4 regions of the Nocardioides salarius genome follow, and region 4 is predicted to be linked to each of the others. Evidence: predicted binding sites of a transcription regulator. Region 4 holds the regulator's gene; each other region holds the start of a gene.
What was found. Region 4 encodes LexA, which represses DNA repair genes until DNA is damaged. Its sites were predicted from a motif close to TCGAACANNTGTTCGA; they were not measured.

Region 1: the regulator LexA is predicted to act here: its motif matches at 1,236-1,251, upstream of JOE61_RS04985 (HNH endonuclease signature motif containing protein).
Region 2: the regulator LexA is predicted to act here: its motif matches at 1,328-1,343, upstream of JOE61_RS16355 (HNH endonuclease signature motif containing protein).
Region 3: the regulator LexA is predicted to act here: its motif matches at 2,224-2,239, upstream of JOE61_RS02055 (HNH endonuclease signature motif containing protein).

Annotation. Positions count from the first base shown of each region.
Region 1 covers NZ_JAFBBZ010000001.1:1,012,069-1,015,366, forward strand. Annotated here, with positions in the region: gene JOE61_RS04970 (DEAD/DEAH box helicase) at 1-119, opposite strand, end outside; gene JOE61_RS04975 (DUF3039 domain-containing protein) at 254-541, opposite strand; gene JOE61_RS04980 (YqgE/AlgH family protein) at 570-1,145, opposite strand; gene JOE61_RS04985 (HNH endonuclease signature motif containing protein) at 1,315-2,595, shown strand; one part of gene JOE61_RS04990 (IS3 family transposase) at 3,118-3,298, shown strand, end outside.
Region 2 covers NZ_JAFBBZ010000001.1:3,411,634-3,414,931, reverse strand. Annotated here, with positions in the region: gene JOE61_RS16360 (exopolysaccharide biosynthesis polyprenyl glycosylphosphotransferase) at 1-1,238, shown strand, start outside; gene JOE61_RS16355 (HNH endonuclease signature motif containing protein) at 1,407-2,669, shown strand; gene JOE61_RS16350 (helix-turn-helix transcriptional regulator) at 2,990-3,298, opposite strand, start outside.
Region 3 covers NZ_JAFBBZ010000001.1:402,641-405,938, forward strand. Annotated here, with positions in the region: gene JOE61_RS02050 (glycoside hydrolase family 15 protein) at 1-452, shown strand, start outside; gene JOE61_RS02055 (HNH endonuclease signature motif containing protein) at 898-2,160, opposite strand; gene JOE61_RS02060 (ExeM/NucH family extracellular endonuclease) at 2,384-3,298, opposite strand, start outside.
Region 4 covers NZ_JAFBBZ010000001.1:1,354,550-1,357,847, reverse strand. Annotated here, with positions in the region: gene JOE61_RS06590 (alkaline phosphatase D family protein) at 1-1,696, opposite strand, end outside; gene lexA (transcriptional repressor LexA) at 1,803-2,537, opposite strand; gene JOE61_RS06580 (LysM peptidoglycan-binding domain-containing protein) at 2,861-3,187, shown strand.

The DNA.
Region 1 (3,298 bases), 340 kb from region 4:
TCGATGAGCCGGCGCCCGAGCAGCTCGGCGGCCACCGAGAGCGCGAAGGTGGTCTTGCCGGCACCGGGCGTGGCCACGGCGAGGAAGTCGCGGGGCTGCTCGGAGAAGTACTTCTCCATCGCCGCCTGCTGCCAGGCACGCAGCAGGGGGGCCGTGCCCCACGCGGCGCGCTCGGGCCAGGCGGGGGGCAGCGCGGGCGTCAGCGAGGGGCCGGACCCGTCGTCGAGGGGAAGGTCCGGCTGGTGGGAACCCGTCACGCGTCGGAACCGCCAGAGCCGCCGGAGCCGCCGTCGTTGAAGGAGTCCCAGACTTCCTTGCAGTCGGGGCAGACCGGGAACTTCTCCGGGGAGCGGCTGGGCACCCAGACCTTGCCGCACAGGGCGATGACGGGCGTGCCCATCACCATCGCCTCGGTCAGCTTGTCCTTGTCGACGTAGTGCGAGAAGCGCTCGTGGTCACCATCGTCGGTCGGGACCGTGCGACGGTCCTCGCGGACGTCCTCCTCGACGGCGGTGCCGGTCCCGAATCCGAAGCTGCTCACGAGAGACCACCCTACGCGAGAAGGTCGTTCAGTTCAGGTCGGGATCGGCCGGGCGGGTGGAGTGCCAGGCCAGCTCGCCGGGCTGGCGGCGCATCACCTCGCGGCGCAGCTCGGTGGTCTCCTCGCGGAACACGTCGTCGTCGTGCGCGGGCACGACGTACCAGCTGCCCTCGGCGATCTCGTTGGCGAGCTGGCCGGCGCCCCAGCCGGCGTACCCCGCGAAGATCCGCAGCGCGTCGAGGTGCCCGGCGAGCTGCTCGACGGGTGTGTCGAGGTCGACCAGGCCCAGGGTCGGAGTCAGCGGCCGGTAGCCGGGCGCGGCGACCGGCTCGGCGCCCGGCGCGGCACCGGCCAGGTGGGCCACCGCCAGCGCACCCTCGGTGCTGACCGGTCCGCCCTGGAAGAGCACGTCGGGCTCGGCGACCACCGGGCTCCAGTCGGCCAGCACCTCCGCGACCGGCACCGGGGTCGGCCGGTTGAGCACGACCCCGAGCGCACCCTCGTCGTCGGCGTCGAGCAGCAGGATCACGGTGTCGGCGAAGTTGGGGTCCAGCAGCGCCGGGCTGGCCACCAGCAGCATCCCGGCGCGCACCTCGCTCGACATGGCCCCATCATGGCCGAGCAGTCACTTCTGCACCATCGACCAGTCAGTTTCGCACCACCGACCAGTCGCTTGCGAACCGAGTAGATCGTCTCGAAAAAAGTTTCGATCTGCCTGTGGAAAACGGCTTCTGACCTGGTGCTTTGTCGGTGGGCCCTGAGATACTTTACTCATGGCCACCACCGCGACGCACCCCATCAACGGGGCGCTCGCGCGCATGCACTCGCTGCTCGACGAGCTCGCCGAGACTCCGCTGTGGTCGATGAGCCAGGCCGAGACCGCGGAGGCGCTGGTCGACTTCTCGCAGCTCGAGGCGAGGGTGGTCGAGCTGAAGTCGCGGACCCTCGCCCACGCCGAGACGGTGGCGGTGGCGGAGACGAATGCGTCGCCGTCGGTGGCGGTGTGGCACTCCAACGCGACGCGGTCGACGAAGCGGGAGTCGTTCCGCCAGGTCCGCCTGGCTGAGGGGCTCGTCCGCTACGACGTGGTGCGGGAGGCACTGGGGCGTGGCGAGGTGGTCGCGGAGCAGGCGTCGGTGATCTGCACGGCGCTCGATGAGCTGCCCGACGACCTGGACGCCGGTGTGTTGGAGCAGGCGGCGAAGGCGCTGGTGGCGTTCGCGGAGGTCCACGACGCCAAGGCGCTGCGGGTGCTGGGTCGACGCATCCTCGAAGTCGTGGCACCCGAGGTCGCGGAGGCATGGGAGGCCGAACAGCTCGACCGCGAGGAGCGCGAGGCGGAGAAGTCGGCGGTGTTCCGGATGCGCGAGGACGGGCACGGCCGGATCAAGGGCTCGTTCACGGTGCCGCTGCTGGCCGGTCAGATGCTGGAGCGGGCGCTGCTGGCGTTCGCCGCACCGAAGCACCAGATCGCGAACCGCACCGCCGACGGTGCGGACGAACAGGGTGAGCACGAGGAGCAGGCGCCGGTGCCGGTACGCCGCCCCACCGCGCAGCGGCTCGGTGCCGCGTTCGTCGAGCTCATCGAAAGGCTCGACCCCAAGGAACTACCCAAGGCAGGTGGCGTGAACGCCACCGTCGTGGTGACCATGACCCTCGACTCCCTCAAGGACGGCCTGGCGGCCGCCACCCTCGACACCGGTGACCGGATCAGCGCCGCCACCGCGAGGCGGCTGGCCTGTGAGGCGGGCGTCGTCCCTGTCGTGCTGGGCGGCAAGAGTCAGCCGCTCGACGTGGGACGTGCGAAGCGGTACTTCACCCCGGCCCAGCGGGTCGCGATGGGTATCCGTGACGGCGGCTGCACCGCCCGTGGCTGTGACGCCCCTCCGGCGATGTGTCACGCCCACCACGACGACCCGTGGTCGTGCCACGGCCACACCGACCTCGACCGCGGACGACTCCTATGCCCCTACCACCACCGCCGCATTCATGACCCGGAGTACGAGAGCGACGTCGGGGCTGACAACCAGGTCACTTTCCACCGACGAACCTAGGAGCACTCCGCTCCCGGCCCCGCTGCTCGATCACCGGCGCTGCCGCGCGCCCGTTGGTTGAGGAGGTTGCGCAGCAACCATCTCGAAACCCGGTGAGCCCATGGCGTACGGCGAGTGGTTGCGGCGAGCGGGCACCTCACCGGGTCTCGGCGTCGCTCGTCACTGGCGCTCCTCCCTGCTCGACCAACGGCGGTGGTCACAGCCGTTGGTTGAGGAGGTTGCGCAGCAACCGTCTCGAAACCCGGTGAGTCCATGGCGTACGGCGGGTGGTTGCGGTGGGCGGGCACCTCACGGGGTCTCGGCGTCGCCCGTCGCTGGCGCTCCCTGCTGCTCGACCAACGGCGGCCCGCCGTTGGTTGAGGAGGTTGCGCAGCAACCGTCTCGAAACCCGGTGACCCCATGGCGTACGGCGGATGGTGGCGGTGGGCGGGCCACTTACGGGGTCTCGGCGTCGCTCGTCGCTGGCGCTCTGTCGCGTGCCGGGTCTGATGGAGGCTCTCATTCCACGGAAGGATGAGAGTCATGGCAGCACCGAGGAAGTATCCCGAGGAGCTTCGGGAGCGTGCAATCAGGATGGCGGTCGATCTGCGGCGTGACCCGGCGACCAGGACCGGCGCACTGAAGCGGGTCGGCGATCAGCTGGGGATCAACGCTGAGACGTTGCGCAACTGGGTCTCCCAGGCCGAGGTCGACGAGGGCCACC
Region 2 (3,298 bases), 2.1 Mb from region 4:
GCCCCGCGCTGGCGGTGGCCTTCGCGGTGGCCTGGGTGGTGCTGCTGGGCCTGGCCCGCACCTACGACCCCGGGCCGGTGCCGCGGCGCGCCGACCTGCTGCGCATCTGCCTCTCGAGCATCCACCTGGTCGCCCTCGGCGCGCTGCTGAGCGGCATCACCGGGCTCCTCGTGCCCGCCGACCAGCTCGTGCGGGCGGCCGGGACGGCCTGCGTCGCCAGCGCCGGGCTGCGCCTGGCCTCGTCGCTGCGCCGCCCGCCGCGCACCCGGGTGGTCCTGGTCGGCCACCGCCGCCAGGTGCGCCGGCTCGTCGAGGAGCTGCACGAGAGCAACGAGGTCGAGGTGGTGGCACTGTGCCTCGCCGGCCCCAAGGGCTGCGCGGGGCTCGACCTGCCGGCCGCGTCGGGCTTCGCCTCGGTGTCCGACCTGGCCCGGAAGCACCGGGCCGACTGCGTCGTCGCACTGCCCTGCCGCCACCTCGACGCGGCGTCGCTGCGCCGCCTGGGCTGGCTGCTCGAGCGCGACCGCGTGGACCTGCTGATCGGCCCCGGCCTGCTCGACGTCGACTCCGGCCGCGCGGCGCTGCGCCGCACCGGTGGCCTGTCGCTGCTGCACGTGCGCCACGCCGACCTCACGGGCCCCCGACGGGCCCTCAAGACGCTCTGGGAGCGCGCGGCCTGCGTGGTGGCCCTGGTGGTCCTCGCGCCGCTGCTGCTGGCACTGCTGGCGCTGGTGCGCCTCGACTCCCCCGGGCCCGCGCTCTTCCGCCAGCAGCGGGTGGGCCGCGACGGCCGGATCTTCTCGATCCTCAAGCTGCGCACCATGCACGTCGACGCCGAGGCGCGCCTCGCCGACCTGCAGGAGCACAACGAGAGCGACGGCGCGATGTTCAAGATGCGCCACGACCCCCGGATCACCCGGGCCGGTCGCTGGCTGCGCCGGCTCTCGCTCGACGAGCTGCCCCAGCTGGTCAACGTGGTGCGCGGCGACATGGCCCTGGTCGGCCCCCGCCCGCCGCTGCCCGGCGAGGTCACGACGTACGACGAGGACGCGCTGCGCCGCCTGGCGGTGCGCCCGGGCATCACCGGGCTGTGGCAGGTCTCGGGCCGCTCCGACCTGCCCTGGTCGATGACGGTGCGCCTGGACTCGCGCTACGTCGACAACTGGAGCCTGCGCCTCGACGCGTGGATCCTGGCGCGCACCGTGCGCGCCGTGCTCAGCCACGACGGCGCCTACTGAGCCGGGAAGCCGGACAGCGGTGGGGTCGCTCGAGAGCGTTCGTCACCCTCCGGCTGCGGAGCACGACCCAGGTCCCGCCGGCCGCCTATGCGAAAAACTTTTCGATCAGCCTGTGGAAAACGTGGTTTGACCTGGCCTTTTGTCGGTGGACGCTGAGATGCTGTACTCATGCCCACCACCGCCGCTCACCCCGTGAACCGGGTTGTCGCGCGGGTGCACTCGGCGTTGGACGAGGTCGCCGAGACGCCGCTGTGGACGATGAGCCAGCCGGCAACGGCGGAGGCGTTGGCCGAGATCGCCCGGGCCGAGGCAAGGCTGGTCGAGCTGCGCTCGCGGACCTTGGCGCACACCGAGACGGTGGCGGTGCCGGAGACGAATGCGTCGCCGTCGGTGGCGGTGTGGCACGCGAACGTCACCCGGTCGACGAAGCGGGAGTCGTTCCGGCAGGTGCGGTTGGCGGCCGGGTTGGATCGCCATGACGTGGTGCGCGAGGCGCTCGGGCGCGGTCACGTCGTCGCGGAGCAGGCGGCGGTGATCTGCACGGCGTTGGACGACCTGCCCGAAGACCTCGACGCGGCGGTGATGGAGCAGGCGGCGAAGGCACTGGTCACCTTCGCGGAGGTCCACGATGCGAAGGGGCTGCGGGTGCTGGGGCGTCGGATCCTGGAGGTGGTCGCCCCCGAGGTCGCCGAGGCGTGGGAGGCCGAACAGCTCGACCGTGAGGAGCGCGAGGCCGAGAAGTCGACCGTGTTCCGGATGCGCGACGACGGCCACGGCCGCATCAAGGGCTCCTTCACGGTGCCGCTGCTGGCCGGGCAGATGCTCGAGCGGGCACTGCTCGCGTTCGCCGCCCCCCAGCACCAGATCGCCACCCGCGAGGCTGAGGGCGAGCAGAGCGAGGCGTGGGTGCCGGCACGCCGCCCCACCGCCCAGCGGTTGGGTGCGGCGTTCGTGGAGCTGATCGAGCGCCTCGACACGGACCAGCTGCCCAAGGCGGGCGGGATCAACGCGACCGTCGTGGTCACCATGACCCTCGAGTCGCTGCACGACGGCCTCGCCGCCGCAACTCTCGACACCGGCGACCGTGTCAGTGCCGCCACCGCCCGGCGACTCGCCTGCGAAGCGGGTGTCGTCCCGGTGGTGCTGGGCGGGAAGAGCCAACCGCTCGACCTCGGACGAGCGCAGCGCTACTTCACCCCGGCGCAGAGGATCGCGATGGGCATCCGCGACGGCGGCTGCACCGCCCACGGCTGCGACGTACCCCCAGCCAGGTGCCATGCCCACCACGACGACCCATGGTCCTGCCACGGCCACACCGATCTGGCCCGCGGCCGACTCCTGTGCCCCTTCCACCACCGACGCATCCACGACCCGGAGTACCAGGCCCGGATCGGACCCGACAACAAGGTCGACTTCCACCGCCGCACCTAGATTCCAGGTCTGCTCGACTCTCACCCTGGTCGCCACGACGCGCGTCGCCGGCGCTCCCTGCTGCCCGACCACCGGTGCGGAGGTGACGCCGGCTCGCGAGCTGCTGCTTGGGGCGGGAGAGGAAGGCGGTCATGGCCGCCTGGCCCCCGCGGAGCCGGACAGACAGCGGCGTCCGTTCGTTCGGATGCGCTCAGTCGGAGGACACGGAGCCGTGCCTCGCACGGCGGGCGTCGTCGAGGGAGCAGGCGTACTCCATCCGCCAGCAGCCCACGCGGGGGTACCCTCCGCTGGGTCTCGCGCGTGCCAAGTGGCGGTGCGAGTCAGGCGCGCTCGGCCTGCTGGAGCCAGCGGTCGTACTGCGCGACCGCGGCGAGCTGCGAGCTCACCGCGAGCTTGCGCAGCACCGCCTTGACCTGGCTGCGCACGGTGCCCTCGCGCACGCCGGTCAGCTCCGCGACCTCGCGCACCGACAGGCCGTCGTGCAGGAGCGCCAGGACGGAGCGCTCGCGGGGGCTCAGGCTGAGCATCCGCTGCTGCACCTCCTCCTGCTCCTCGCGCAGGCGCCGCCACTGCTGCTCCAGCTCCTCCCGGCCCGGCCACGCGACCGGGCGGCCCACCGAGAGGTCGTC
Region 3 (3,298 bases), 950 kb from region 4:
GGGGCTACGACGAGGAGCGGGGCACCTTCACCCAGCACTACGACACCTTGGAGGTCGACGCCTCGCTGCTCACGCTGGCCTCGTTCGGCCTCGTCGCGGGCGACGACCCCCGCATGCTGGGCACGATCCGCGCCGTCGAGGAGGACCTGCTGCGTGACGGGCTGGTGCTGCGCTACCGCACCGGCTCGGGTGTCGACGGCCTCGAGGGCGACGAGCACCCGTTCCTGGCCTGCTCGTTCTGGTTGGTCGAGGCCTACGCCGAGGCCGGCCGGGTCGAGGACGCCACCGCCCTCTACGACCGGCTGGTCGGGCTCGCCAACGACGTCGGGCTCTACGCCGAGGAGTACGACCCGGGCACCGGCCGGATGGTCGGCAACTTCCCCCAGGCCTTCAGCCACCTGACCCTCACCCAGGCGGCCTTCGCCCTCGCCCGCCACGCCGCCGACACCTGAGCCGACCCGGCAGCACTTCCCGCCGAGCCGGCACCAGCTCCTCCGCCGTTGGTCGAGCAGGGAGGAGCGCCAGCGACGACGGCGACCACCGCCGTTGGTCGAGCAGCGAGGAGCGCCAGCGACGAGCGACGCCGAGACCCCGTGAGGTGCCCGCTCGCCGTACGCCATGGACTCACCGGGTTTCGAGATGGTTGCTGCGCAACCTCCTCAACCAACGGCGCCGTTGGTCGAGCAGGGAGGAGCGCCAGCGACGAGCGACGCCGAGACCCCGTGAGGTGACCGCCCACCGCGACCACCCGCCGTACGCCGTGGGCTCACCGGGTTTCGAGATGGTTGCTGCGCAACCTCCTCAACCAACGGACGCACGGCAGCACCGTTGGTCGAGCAGGGAGGAGCGCCAGCGACGAGCGTCGCCGAGACCCGGTGAGAACCGAGCAGACCTCTCCTACGTCCGTCGGTGGAAGGTGACCTGGTTGTCGCCACCGACATCGCTCTCGTATTCCGGGTCATGGATGCGGCGGTGGTGGAAGGGACACAACAGCCGTCCTCGGGCGAGGTCGGTGTGGCCGTGGCAGGACCAGGGGTCGTCGTGGTGGGCGTGGCACATCGCTGGCGGGGCGTCACAGCCCCGTGCGGTGCAGCCACCGTCACGGATGCCCATCGCGATCCGCTGGGCCGGGGTGAAGTACCGCTTCGCACGCCCCACATCCAGAGGCTGGCTCTTGCCGCCCAACACGACCGGGACAACACCGGCCTCACAGGCCAGCCGGCGTGCAGTGGCGGCACTGATCCGGTCCCCGGTGTCGAGGGTGGCGGCCACCAGGCCGTCCTTGAGTGAGTCGAGGCTCATCGTCACCACCACCGTGGCGTTCACCCCACCCGCCTTGGGCAGGTCGTGGGGGTCGAGGCGTTCGACGAGCTCCACGAACGCGGCACCGAGCCGCTGCGCGGTGGGGCGGCGTACCGGCACCGGCGCCTCGCTCTGCTCCTCTTGAGCCTCGCGGGTGGCGATCTGGTGCTTCGGTGCGGCGAACGCCAGCAGCGCCCGCTCCAGCATCTGACCCACCAGCAGCGGCACCGTGAACGATCCCTTGATCCGACCGTGGCCGTCCTCACGCATCCGGAACACCGCCGACTTCTCCGCCTCCCGCTCCTCACGGTCCAGCTGTTCGGCCTCCCACGCCTCGGCCACCTCCGGTGCCACCACCTCCAGGATCCGTCGCCCCAGGACACGGAGCGCCTTCGCGTCGTGGACCTCCGCGAACGCCACCAGCGCCTTCGCCGCCTGCTCCAACACGCCGGCGTCGAGGTCGTCAGGCAGCTCATCGAGCGCCGTGCAGATCACCGACGCCTGCTCCGCCACCACCTCGCCACGACCCAGTGCCTCCCGCACCAGGTCGTACCGGTCGAGACCCTCAGCGAGACGCACCTGGCGGAACGACTCCCGCTTCGTCGACCGGGTCGCGTTGGAGTGCCACACCGCCACCGACGGCGACGCATTCGTCTCCGCCACCGCCACCGTCTCGGCGTGCGACAACAGCTGCGAGCGCACCTCCACCAACCGGGCCTCGGCCCGGGAGACCTCGACCAACGTCTGCGCGGTGGCCTCCTGGCTCATCGACCACACCGGCGTACCAGCCACCTCGTCAAGGGTGGCGTGCACCCGCGCGACAGCACCGCCGATGGGGTGCGCCGCGGTGGTGGCCATGAATGAAGTATCTCAGGACCCACCGACAAACTACCAGGTCAGAAGCAGTTTTCCACAGGCACATCGAAAACTTTTTCGAGACGGTCTACACGGTGCGAAACCGACCGGTCGATGGTGCAAAAGCGACCGGTCGGTGGTGCGAAACTGACTGCTCGTGCGTGCTCCGGACGCACCACGACCCGCCCGGGAGGCCCGGGCGGGTCGTGGGTGCCGATCGTGCGTACTACTTGTTCTTCTTGACCTTCTTCGCCTTGCGGACGACGAGGGTGGTGGTCTCCTCGGAGGCGGCCACGAGCTCGTCACCGGCGTAGCGGACGACCACGGTCTTCTCCCCCGCGCTGCCGAACGGCTCGGTCATCTTCAGCACGACCTTGCCGGCGGCGTTGAGCTCGCCGACGAGGTCCCGCTTGCCGGGCAGGTCGACGACGACCTCACCGGTCGGCGTGGCGCCGTCGGCGCTCACCTCGATCTTGAAGGTGGCGCGGTGCCGGTCGGCGCGCGGGCGCTTGGGGGCGACCTTCACGGCGATGTCGGCCTCGAGCAGCTCGGGCTCGTCGGCGACCAGGTCGAGGCCCAGCACGACCGGGTCGTGGTCGCTGGAGCGGAACGGGCCCGCCTCGTGGAAGTCGGTGCCGTGGTAGTTGAAGCGGCTGTACTCCATGGCCACCGACTCACCCGAGTTGATGTTCCAGATGTCGGTGCCGGTGGCCAGCTCGAGGGCCGCGTCGTTGGCCAGCACGTGGTCCAGCGAGCCGGAGAGACCGCTGAAGGAGTAGGACCACTCCTCGACCGGGGAGATCTCCTGAACGTTGGTGTAGCCACCCTCGTAGAGGACCTGCAGGGGGTCCTCCATCGAGTAGGAGTTGAAGTCACCCACGAGCAGCACGGCCTCGGTGCCGGTCTCGTCCTGGACAGTCGGCACCCAGGCCTCGAGCGCGGTCGCCTGGGCGACGCGGTCGGGGTTGGCGTTGCCCTGGCCGGTGCCGTCGTCGGTGCCGGAGCCCTTGGACTTGAAGTGGTTGACCACGAAGAGGAACTCCTCGCCGCCCTCCACGGGGGCGAAGACCTGGCCGATCGGCTCGCGGGCGTTGCCGAAGGCCTGGCCGCCGGCGCTCTGGTCACCCAGGGCCCGAGCCTC
Region 4 (3,298 bases):
AGCGGTCTCCGACCGGGGTCGCCACACGCCGCACCGTGCCGGTGCCGGCGAGGGTCTCGAACGACGCGTCGTGCGTCGCGGTGGTCTGCTTGTCGTCGCGCGCGCCGATCACGAACCAGTCCATCTGGGTGCGCTCGGCGGTGATGTCGAGCACCGAGAAGCCGTGGTCGTCGAAGTTCAGGTACTTGATGTGGCGGTTGTTGGCCTGGATCGCGGCCTCCACCACCGGGGTCAGCGCGGGCTGGCCGGTGATGTCCTTGAGGTTGTTGGAGGTCACCGAGGAGCAGACGAGCTCGACGCCGACCGAGTCGCCGAGCACCGGGTAGGCCGAGGTGTCCAGCGGCAGGTCGCAGGCCCAGCCGGAGTGGATGTCGCCGGTCACGAAGACCACGTCCTTGACCTGGTGGTCGCGGATGTGGGCGAAGACCTCGCGCCGGTCGGCGGTGTAGCCGTCCCACTGGTCGACGTTGTACGGCGCGCCGTCCTGCGGCAGCAGCCCGGTGACGTTGTTGACGGGGTCGATGAGCTCGTTGGGCAGGTCGGCGAAGGTGACGGGCGCGATCATCACCGGGTTGCCGATCACCTTCCACTGCGGGGCGTGGTTGCCCCGGGTCAGGGAGTCCTTGAGCCACTCCATCTGCCGGTTGCCGGTGATGGTGCGCAACGGGTCGTTGACCTCGGCGTCGACGACCGGGGTGGCGACCTGCTGGGAGCGGTAGGTGCGCAGGTCGAGCATGCTGATCTCGGCCAGGTCGCCGAAGCGCAGCCGCCGGTAGAGCCGGGCGCCGTCGCCCAGCGAGGCGGTGCCGTCCATGCGCACCGGCATCCACTCGTCGTACGCGCGGTGGGCGCGGGCGCGCCGCTTGAGGTAGTCGCCCTCGCTGTCGTCGTGGTTCTCGGCGTTCTTGCGCCACTGGTCGTTGGTGACCTCGTGGTCGTCCCAGGTCACGATCCAGGCGTACCTCGCGTGCAGCGCCTGCAGGTCGGGGTCGGTCTTGTACTGCGCGTGCCGGCGGCGGTAGTCGGACAGCGAGACCATCTCGCGGGCCGGGTCGTGGGCGCGGACGTCGACGTTGGACTGGCCCATGCCGTACTGGCCGGGGGCGTACTCGTAGAGGTAGTCGCCCAGGTGCAGCACCGCGTGCAGGTCGTCGCGCTCGGCGAGCAGCCGGTAGGCGCTGAACCAGCCGGCCTGCAGGTTGGCGCAGGAGACCACGCCGAAGCGCAGGTTGTCGGGCGTGGCGCGATTGGCCGGGGCGGTGCGGGTGGTGCCGACGGGGCTGCGCTGGCCGCGGGCGATGAAGCGGTAGTAGTAGGTCGTCGCGGGCCGCAGGCCGCGCACGTCGAGCTTGACGGTGTGGTCGCGCGCCGCGCTGGTGACGAAGCGGCCGCGGCGCACCACGTCGCGGAAGCGGCGGTCGGTGGCGACCTCCCAGCGCACCCCCAGCCGCGGGCCCTTGCCGGAGCCCGGGGTGGCGGCGCGGGTGGGGGTGACCCGGGTCCAGATGAGCACCGCGCGCGGCAGCGGGTCGCCCGAGGCGACCCCGTGGGCGAAGACGTCGTGGCGGGCCCGGGCCGCCTGGGCGGCCGGCAGGACGCCGCTGCCGACGGCGATCGCGGCGCTGCCGGCGCCTCCGGCGGCCAGCACGGTACGCCGGGCGAGCGAGGTCGAGGTCGGGCTCTGGGGTGGGGTCACGCCTCATCCAACGACGAAACCCCGCCCGCGTGACGCGGACGGGGGTGTCGACACCGACTGTTCACCGTCGGTTCGACGGCGGGTCGGTGAGGGTCGGTGGTGGGGCTCAGACGCTGCGCAGCACGGCGGTGACGACGCCCAGGATGGAGGCGTGGGTGCCGTCGATGGGCTCGTAGGCGTCGTTGTGGGGCAGCAGCCAGACCTTGCCGTCCTTGCGCTGGAAGGTCTTGACGGTGGCCTCCTCGCCGATCAGGGCGGCGACCATCTGGCCGTTGCTGGCGGTCTGCTCCTGGCGGATCACCACGTAGTCGCCGTCGCAGATCGCGGCGTCGATCATCGAGTCGCCGGAGACCTCGAGCAGGAACAGCTGGCCGTCGCCGACGAGCTGCTGCGGCAGCGGGAAGACGGCCTCGACGCGCTCCTCGGCCAGGATCGGGCCACCGGCGGCGATCCGGCCCACGACCGGCACGTAGGAGGCCTGCGGCATCGTGTTGCCGATGTCGGTCTCGTCGACCGAGCTCTCGTCGGCCGAGGAGATCGCCTTGCGCCGGGCCATCAGCTCGGGCAGGAAGACCTCGAGGGCGCGGGGGCGGTGGGGGTCGCGCTTGAGGAAGCCTTTCTCCTCGAGCACCTTGAGCTGGTGGGAGACGCTGGAGGTGCTGGTCAGGCCGACGGCCTGGCCGATCTCGCGCATGCTCGGCGGGTAGCCGCGGGTCTCGATGGCCTCCTTGATGCAGGCCAGCACCTTGACCTGGCGCGGGGTCAGACCGGTCGCGTCAGGGGGCCCGTCGGGCAGCTCTGCGACGCCCCGCTTGCGGGGGCCGCCGTCCTTGGTCGCCATCGTGTGCCTTTCGTGCGCGAGGCCCGAGCCGGGGAGTCCGCTCGGATGGTCGTGGGGCCACGGTATCGCCGCGCGCGCCCGACTTCAAACATCTGTTCGACTGCGTGTCGCGAGGCGCCGGGCGTCACCACCGTCTCGAACAATTGTTCACCGGACCCCTTGCGTGCATCGAACACCTGATCTAGTCTCGCTCATGTGTTCGATCGAACACCTGGTCGATCCGGCGCCTGATGGCCGGCTCGAGCGGGACTGTCGGTGGTCGTCGGTAGACATCACCTCGCAGCGATCGACCACCCGACCACCCCCTTCCCCAGGAGGTCCAGATGAGCACGATGACCCTCACTCCCGCCCTGTCCACCACCGTCCGGCTGACCCGCCGCGGCCGGCTCGTGGTGCTGGCGCTCGGCCTGCTGCTCGTCGCCCTGGTGGGCGTCGTCCTGGCCGGCGGCTCGGTGGCCACCAGCGAGTCCGGTCCCACCCCGGCGACCGAGATGATCACCGTCGGCACGGGCGACACGCTGTGGGCGATCGCCGCCGAGCGTGCCGAGGCCGGCGACGTGCGTGAGGTCATCGAGCGCATCCAGCGGCTCAACTCCCTCGACGGTGGCCTGGTGGTCACCGGTCAGCGGCTGGTCGTCCCGGCCGGCTGAGCCGGACGCCCGGGCGTGAGGTCCGGGCACGGCGGCCACCTGGCCGCCCACGATTTTCGCCGGTCGCCTCGACCCCGGCCGGCGAAACCAGGGGAAAGACGAGGGGCGGGC